Regions from separate parts of the Lactiplantibacillus sp. 30.2.29 genome, predicted to be linked through region 1. Evidence: predicted binding sites of a transcription regulator. Region 1 holds the regulator's gene; the other holds the start of a gene.
The links. The regulator CtsR, encoded in region 1, represses protease genes until heat stress. The targets are predictions, from matches to a motif close to TTGGTCAAAAAAGGTCAAANA.
Positions count from the first base shown of each region.

Region 2: a site for CtsR is predicted at 2,021-2,041, ahead of clpB (ATP-dependent chaperone ClpB). Genes of this name have one in related genera too.

Region 1 is NZ_JAGYGU010000007.1:46,222-50,799, forward strand. Features, by position in the region: gene KGF65_RS05370 (ATP-dependent Clp protease ATP-binding subunit) at 1-2,319, opposite strand, end outside; gene KGF65_RS05375 (CtsR family transcriptional regulator) at 2,338-2,805, opposite strand; tRNA gene KGF65_RS05380 (tRNA-Pro) at 4,322-4,395, opposite strand; tRNA gene KGF65_RS05385 (tRNA-Pro) at 4,445-4,518, opposite strand; tRNA gene KGF65_RS05390 (tRNA-Arg) at 4,526-4,578, opposite strand, start outside.
Region 2 is NZ_JAGYGU010000001.1:130,756-135,333, reverse strand. Features, by position in the region: gene clpB (ATP-dependent chaperone ClpB) at 1-1,961, opposite strand, end outside; gene pepT (peptidase T) at 2,079-3,317, opposite strand; gene KGF65_RS00570 (Nif3-like dinuclear metal center hexameric protein) at 3,358-4,380, opposite strand; gene KGF65_RS00565 (tRNA (adenine(22)-N(1))-methyltransferase TrmK) at 4,367-4,578, opposite strand, start outside.

The DNA.
Region 1 (4,578 bases):
TTCAGGGTCAAACCCAGCCTTGGCAACCACATCAATGGCGGCTGGCGTGATTTTGATCTTGATACCCTGTTGCGCAACCCGGTTCACGATTTCTTGTGACATCAACTTAACGATTTCGTGTAACTCTTCCTTATTCAATGAATGGAAGACAATCGTCTCATCGATCCGGTTCAAGAATTCTGGCCGGAACGTCTGCTTCAAGGTAGCACGAATCGTCGCCGCAACTGCATTGTAATCATTAGCCTTATCAGTAGCACCGAACCCAACGGACTTTTCATCCCGCAAGGTCGTGGCCCCTAAGTTCGACGTCATGATGAGAATCGTGTTTCGGAAGTCGACTTTGCGGCCTTTCGAATCAGTCAAGTAGCCATCATCCAAGACTTGCAACAGAATGTTGAATACGTCTGGATGAGCCTTTTCAACTTCATCAAACAGCACGACTGAGTATGGCTTCTGGCGTACCTTTTCAGTTAACTGACCACCTTCATCGTAGCCGACATAGCCGGGTGCTGACCCAATCAAACGACTGGTCGAGTACCGTTCCATGTATTCAGACATATCGATCCGAATCATGTTGTCCTCTGACCCAAACATGGCTGCAGCTAAGGCCTTCGCTAATTCGGTCTTACCAACCCCAGTCGGGCCAAGGAACATGAAGGAACCAATTGGCCGGCTTGGATCTTTCAATCCACTCCGCGCCCGGCGAATGGCCCGTGCTACTGCAGAAACGGCTTCTGGTTGACCGACGACCCGTTCATGCAAAATCTTTTCCAAGTTAACTAAGCGTTCGCTTTCGGATTTTTGCAATTGGGTTAGTGGGACACCCGTCCATTCAGCAACCACTTGGGCAATATCTTCTCCGGTCACTTGTAAGTCATAGTGCGGTGTGTCGCCTTCAGTGATTTGTGCTTCTTCATCAGCTTCAATGCGATCCAAACGTTGCTTGAGTTGCATTTCCTGCTTGCGAATATCCGCGGCTTGTTCGAAGTCCTGAGCTTCAATCGCCGTTTCCTTTTCTTCACGTAACTGCGCGAGCTTGTCCTGGTTCTTGGACAACTTAGTCGGTTGATCCATCTGGTCGATGCGGACTTTCGCCGCCGCTTCATCCATCAAATCAATCGCCTTATCTGGTAAGAACCGATCACTGATGTAGCGACTGGACAACTTCACCGCTTGATTGACGGCTTCATCAGTAATTGTCACGTGATGATGTTCTTCATACCGTGGCCGCAAGCCATCGAGAATCTCAACCGCTTCATCTTCAGTCGGTTCATTGACCATGACCGTGGCAAACCGCCGTTCAAGTGCGGCATCGGATTCAATGTACTTTTGATATTCGTTTAAGGTCGTCGCCCCAATGGTTTGGAGTTCGCCTCGTGCTAATGCTGGCTTCAAAATGTTAGAAGCATCAATGGCCCCTTCAGCACCACCGGCACCAATCAAGGTATGCAATTCATCGATGAATAAGATGACATGCCCATCGTTGTAGATTTCGTCGATCACTTTCTTTAAGCGGTCTTCAAATTCACCACGATACTTGGTTCCGGCAACTAGTGAGCCCATATCAAGCATCATCAGCCGTTTGTCAGCCATGTCATTCGGTACGTCGCCAGCAACGATCTTTTGTGCCAGCCCTTCAGCGATCGCCGTCTTACCAACGCCGGGTTCACCAATCAAGACTGGATTGTTTTTCGTCCGCCGTGACAAGATTTGAATGACCCGCTTAACTTCTTTGGAACGGCCCACAACTGGATCCATTTCCTGTTCACTCGCCAGCTGCGTCAAATCACGCGCCAAGGAGTCCAAGGTCGGTGTGCCTTCCGTCTTCTTACCACCACGGTTAGCCGCACTGCCCTTACGCTTACTCATCGCATCACTGACACCAAGTTTACGCAAAACAACTTTGCGTGTTTGACTCAAATCTAAGTTCAAATTCATCAAAATACGCGAGGAGAGGATACTTTCATCAGAGAGCATCGCTAACAAGAAGTGTTCAGTCCCAATCTTGTTGGCGCCAAGCCGTTTGGCCTCATCACCAGCAACGGATAAAATCTCCTTAGCCTTTGGTGAATATGGCAAATACGTATCTTTGCCAATATTGCTCAACGTCCCGTAGCCAGTGAACCGTTCAATTTCTTCACGGATGTCATCTTCGCTCACAGCGTACTGTTGCAAGACTTTATTAGCAATACCGTTCTTTTCGATGGCTAGTGCTAATAACAAATGTTCCGTACCGACTGCCTGATGCTTAAAATATTTGGCCTGTTCCTGTGCTAGTACTAGCACACTTTTGGCACTAGGTGTAAATAAGTTATCCATTGCGATTCCTCGCTTTCTTTAGCTTTCGTAACGCAAGTGGTTCAAAATCCCGATAATTATTCGAGCCCGGAGACTATTTTCAAGGTCTCGGTCCGTCAGTCCTAACGTGTCGTGATCGATTGCCACTAATATCAACTGCGCTTCCCTACGATTTAAAACGTCGTCCTCATACAGACTCTGAACAACTGCGTAGGCATCCCGTTGTGTGATGGAATCGCCGATCACTTGAATGAGGGCATCCAACACATCAGCATCATCGACCAAATTAACCTTTTCAATGCGAATATAACCGCCACCGCCACGCTTACTTTCAACTAAGTAACCATTTTGGATCGTAAACCGCGTTTTAATCACATAATTAATCTGTGAGGGTACCACGTTGAAAAGGTCGGCAATTTCTGAACGCCGAATTTCAACATGCTCCGAGTCCGCCAAAATACTTTTTAAATACTTTTCAATAATATCCGAGATATTTTGACTTTGCATGTGCTTCACCCTTTTCATTATCTTTGACTAATATTGACTTTTATTATACGAGGATAATGGAAAAAAGCAAAGAATTTCACCCAACTGGCGACCCAGCATGTGCTTAACGGTTGTTACAGCATAGCACGCCAAGCACTTGCTTTCAATTGATTGGACCGGATTTTCGACCCTGATTCGTTAACTTTGTTAGGCCTTCATATTCATTCAACTACCTATTTAAAATATGTCAAGTGTTGGCGTCTGAATTTGGTCAACTTTGTCTGGGACTCGTCGTTTATCCAACAGCTTGAGTTTCTATACTACAGGTTGTCCGCCTGAATTTCGACTAATACGCCACTTGTTTATTTACGACCGGCCACGCTTAACGTCATTTTGAACAGATACTTCATATATAGATTGTTCGTCATGAATTATGATTTAAACGTGCTATTCTCTAAATTCAGGAGCTGCCAGCTGAGACCCGCTGGGAACAAGTACGAGTTGGCGTAAATTTGCAGAATCGTGTGCGTCCTACACCGGCTTACAGGCATTTCTGACAATACTGGAACGTGGTGGACACAGATTTAAGCCGAAAAACCACGTCTTAAATACTGGTCTTCCACTAACCAAGCCAAGAACGCTTGCTAAGTGGAATTTCACCACTGAGCATTGTCAGAAACACCTTCCAGCCTGGATATGATTCGAAAGGCGGACGTGGGCGGGCCCAACTTTTTTGTTAGATTAGTTGTTGGTTCCTTAGTATACAGGAATGTTGAAATAAACTGTCAGACTGGTTCTAACAATAACCAAGCATCCTGACCCATGATTTAAGACTTCGAACACGCGGTTTCACTGAGATTGTCAAAACTTCCTCTAATCACCCGGGATAGCAAAGTCTTGAATTATAAGTGAAGACAATTTATTCGACTAAACGCAAGACTAGCTGACATTGAGATTCGTGAATCGCATTCAGGTAATCTTTTCAGTAACTAGATGCCATAATTCAGCATTGATCCCGTTTGAGAGCTTGCCTGAAGGACCAGAAACCTAATATTCAGTGGTCAATTGTACCTAGATAGGTGGCCGTTCATCTGCCATTCGAGCGGGTTCCCGACTGTAGGGGCTGGCTGACAATGCTCAAGGGCGAAATTCTTCTTGTCCGGGTGAATTTCCCGGGCTAGAAGAAGACTCGTATTTGAAATTGCGCAGTGGGTTTCTGCGTGAGTTCAAATCGATGTCCGCCCTGTTCCAGCGTTGTCAGCCGGCCCCGGAGGTCGGAATAGAACGCGTCTCGGCAGACGAACAGTAAACCGACCAACAGGCACGTTTAAATCATCTTTAATGCCAAATAATTAACGCAAGGCGCACTACTGGTGAATCTCATCAATTCATTGGGCGGAGCCAACTCGAAAAAGGCATTTCAAAATGATGGGGCGATCACACCTCAGCACCAGTCACAACACAGCAGTACACCACACGTCAAAAGTGGCCATAAAAAAATCCAGTCAAATGACTGGATTAGTTGGTTTAACCGTAATCGGGAAAACAGGATTTGAACCTGCGACCCCTACGTCCCGAACGTAGTGCTCTACCAAGCTGAGCTACTTCCCGAGAAAATTAAATAAAAAGCCTTAGTAATCACTAAGACTGTGTTAAACGATCGGGAAAACAGGATTCGAACCTGCGACCCCCTGGTCCCAAACCAGGTGCTCTACCAAGCTGAGCTATTTCCCGATACTAATGCACCCAGTAGGAGTCGAACCTACAACCTTCTGATTCGTAGTCAGACACTCT
Region 2 (4,578 bases), on a different contig from region 1:
CCGGGGGCTGCCCCGACGAGCCGTGAAACGGATTCTTTCTCCATATATTCACTCATGTCGATTCGAACCATGTGGTCATCGGCATCGAACAAGTTCTCAGCCAAAGCCTTGGCTAATTCAGTCTTCCCGACCCCAGTTGGTCCGAGGAACATAAATGAACCGAGTGGCCGATTGGGATCTTGTAAGCCGGCCCGTGACCGCAAGACGGCATCGGATACCGCGTCAACGGCCGCGTCTTGGCCGACGACCCGTTCGTGCAAGTGGTCTGCCAAATGCAGCAACTTCTCCCGTTCACCAGCAACTAACTTGGCTACCGGAATGCCAATCATCCGCGAAACCACGTTGGCAATCTGGTCAGGGGTGACCGATTCTTCAACTAACCAATCTTCATGATGGTCATTGGCTTCCATCGCCTTTAATTCTTGTTCTAATTCTGGAATCGTACCGTGCTGCAGTTTGGCCGCCTTTTCCAGATCATAATTACTTTCGGCAGTTTCCAGCTCATGTTTAGCCTTATCAAGCGCGGACTTCTTATCGCTCAATGCTTGCAGGCTCTTCTTTTCACTGTCCCACCGTTCTGATAAGGCGCGTTGTTTTTCTTTGGCGCTGGCCAGTTCTTTTTGAACATCACCTAACCGTTTGACAGACGCGTCATCGGTCTCTTTTTTGAGCGCCGCTTCTTCGACTTCTAGCCGCATCAATTGGCGGTTAACTTGGTCCAGTTCAGTCGGATTCGAGTTCATTTCGACCCGAATTTCGGCGGATGCTTCATCGACCAAGTCCAAGGCTTTGTCTGGCAAATACCGGTCAGTAATGTAGCGGTCGGATAACTTAGCCGCCGCAACTAAGGCATTATCGTGAATACGAACGCCATGGTGAATTTCGAAGCGTTCCTTCAAGCCCCGTAAAATACTGATGGTATCGTCGACGCTTGGTTCTGCAACGAGCACTTTTTGGAACCGCCGTTCGAGTGCCTTATCCTTTTCCATGTACTGACGATATTCATCTAAGGTCGTGGCCCCAATCAAATGGAGTTCGCCCCGTGCGAGCATTGGCTTGAGCAAGTTACCGGCGTCCATACTGCCTTCTGTCTTGCCCGCGCCCACGATATTATGAATTTCATCAATGAACATAATGATCTGGCCATCACTCTTCTTGATTTCCTTCAATACCGCCTTCAACCGCTCTTCAAATTCACCACGGTACTTGGCGCCGGCAATCAGGGAACCCATATCTAGTGAGAATAACGTTTTATCTTTCAAATTTTCGGGAACGTCACCGCGAACGATTCGTTGGGCTAGCCCTTCAACGATGGCCGTCTTCCCAACACCTGGTTCCCCAATTAAGACCGGATTGTTCTTGGTCTTACGTGATAAGATTCGAATCACGTCCAAGATTTCTTCGTCCCGGCCAATGACGGGGTCCTGGTTACCTTGCCGGGCTTGTTTGACCAAATCGACCCCGTACTTTTCTAAGACCTGATATTGGTCTTCTTGGTTGCGGGACGTCACCCGTTGACCGCCGCGAATCCGGTCGACCGCATTCTTAACTTGACCCGCAGTAATCCCTTGACTGGTCAAGTATTTGGTCAGCTGATCACCCGTTTGATCCATTAAGGCGAGTGCCAACGTGTCGGTTGCCAGGTAGTCGTCACCTAAAGATTTGCGTTTGGCATCAGCCGTCTGCATCAGCGTTGCCAAACTACTGCTCATGGTGCTGCCATACTGGACGTTGCCGCCACTAACGACCGCGATATCATCTAATTCACGGTCCAATTCTTGTTGTAACTGGTCCAAATCGGCGCCAGCTTCACTGAAGATTTGGCGAACGAGTTCACCTGGTTGCGTCAAAAATTTAAATAAATGGGGCACGCCAATCTCTTGGTGCCGCCGGGTTTGGGCGATATGTTGCGCCTCTTGTAAGGCTTGTTGTAAGCTTTCTGTAAATTGTTCTGGATTCATAATTCAAAGACCTCCTCAAAAACGGTAGCAAAAAGGCAGCCGTCATAGCTGCCAATGTTTGTTTGACCTTTATTGACTATTAAAGTATAACCGAAAAGGTCAAACAAGGTCAAGAAATTAGTCCTGCTCGTAATTGTCTTGAATAATTTGTAAAACAACGTCCACGGCGCGTTCCATCACTTGTTCTGAAACGTACTCGAAACGCCCGTGCATGTTCTCACCACCGGCAAACAAGTTCGGCGTTGGCAAGCCCATGAAGGAAATCTTGGAACCATCCGTCCCACCACGGACCGGGTAAATCTCAGGTTTGATATCTAATTTGAGCATCGCTTGTTTGGCCAGCTCAACAACCCGCATGTCCCTTTCGATCACTTCACGCATGTTGTAATACTGGTCCTTCATGTCCACCTTGACCCGCGCGACCCCGTCAGCCAAGTTCAAACGATCAGCAACCGCCGTAAAGAGCCGTTTGCGTGCTTCGAATTTGTCACGGTCATGGTCCCGAATAATATAAGTCATCTTAGCACTATCGACTGTGCCTTCCAGACTCAATAGGAAGAAGAAGCCTTCGCGCCCTTCCGTATGTTCAGGAACATCGTGGGCTGGCAGTGCGGATTGGAAATCAACGGCTAATTGAAGCGCATTGACCATCTTATCCTTCGCTTCACCGGGATGCACATTGACCCCAGTAATCGTGACCGTTGCCTGGGCCGCGTTGAACGTTTCGTATTCCAATTCACCTAGTGGGCCACCATCCACGGTGTAGGCATAGTCCGCGCCAAATGCAGGCACGTTGAAATGGTCGGCCCCTGTCCCAATTTCTTCATCTGGGCCGAAACCAAGCCGAATCTTGCCGTGCTTGATCTCTGGATGGGCTAATAAGTATTCAGCGGCACTGATGATTTCAGCGACCCCCGACTTATCATCGGCACCCAATAAAGTCGTACCATCAGTGGTGATCAACGTGTGGCCAGCGTAGTTTTTTAAGTTAGGAAAAACAGCGGGGTCCAACACGTAGTCGCCGTTGCCAAGCTTGATCACTGATTCACCGTCATAGTCCTCAACGATTTGTGGATTGACGTTTTCAGCGTTGAAATCAGCCGTATCGATGTGTGAAATAAACCCTAATGTCTTGACAGGTTTGTCGGTATTAGCGGGAATCGTGGCGAAGACATAAGCGCTTTGCTTGTCCTGTTCAACATCGCTCAAGCCGAGGTCGGTCAGCTTGGTCATCAATTGTTTTAAGAACGCGGTTTCACGCGGTGATGATGGCACCGTCGTGGATGCTTCATCGGAACGACTATTGATTTTAACGAAGGTTAAGAAATCTGAAATTAAGTTTGGATATTTTGACATATGATGACTTCCTTTCTATTTTTAAACCAATTGAACGAACTTAGATAAACGTAAATGGATCAGTATTCAGCTGCGAGGCCACCACTTCCACTGACCAGTCGGATTCCTGTTGCCATTGCTGGAATAATTCGGTCAGATGTGACTTGCAAATACTTTCGATGTGATGCCCTGGGTCCACGACCGTCAAACCAGCCGCTAACATGTCATGACCGGTGTGATAATAAACATCACCCGTGACATAAGCCTGCGCACCGGCCTGTAGCGCTTGCGGATAAAACTTACCGCCATCACCACCAAGGACGGCCACTCTACTGATCATTTGGTCCGCATCCGCGCAAACTAACCGTAAGCCATCGACGTGAAAGACCCGTTTGCAGGCCTCGGCAAACGCACGCGCACTCATCGGCTTCGGTAAATCACCGACACGCCCCATATAATACTGGTGACCACCTGATAGCAGGGACACGACTTGATAATCCCACGCATCACCCGCTAACGCATTAACACCGGCAACTGCAGCCGAAAGCGCATCTTCTGACAGGTCAACACTGAACTGTTCACCTGAATTCAAGGCATAACGATCAAGTGTCGCGCCAGCAGTACCGGTGAGATACTCCTGCACGGCTTCGACCTTGTCCGTTGAAACGGTTACCGTCATTTTGACTGCTCGCGCATGGTACCCGGGCACTAGTCCCTGCACATCCTGCAGTTGCAAGGCATCCGCCAGCCAATCGTTCATGCCACCTTCCGCACAATCCAAGTTGGTGTGCGCCGCATATACGAGAATGTGGTGTGCGGCAAGTTCTGCGTGCATCGCTTTTTGTGGATCTTGATAATCCAGATTGTTAGCGGGACGGAACATGACCGGGTGATGAGCAAAAATCATGTCGGCACCGATGGCAATCGCCTCTTGGACGACTTCGGGCCGTACGTCCAACGTCACAAGTACTTTATGCACGGCTTGTTGGGGGTCACCAATTTGCAACCCGGTAGGATCGTGTTCCCACTTCAACTTGAGTGGCGCAAATTGTTCAAAACGTTCAATTAATTCACTTGCCTGCATCCGTTAAGACTCCTTCGATTAACTTGATTTTAGCCGTCGCTGCCGCCAAATGTTCAGTCGGTGCGACCTTAGCTTGTTGCATTTGGGCCACCGCATGTTGGACCCGTTGTAATTCGCGCTGCCACTTAGCAATAAACACTGGCGATTTTTCCGCGAGTAAGAACGGGCCAAACAATTGCTCAGCTGGCGTATACGTCA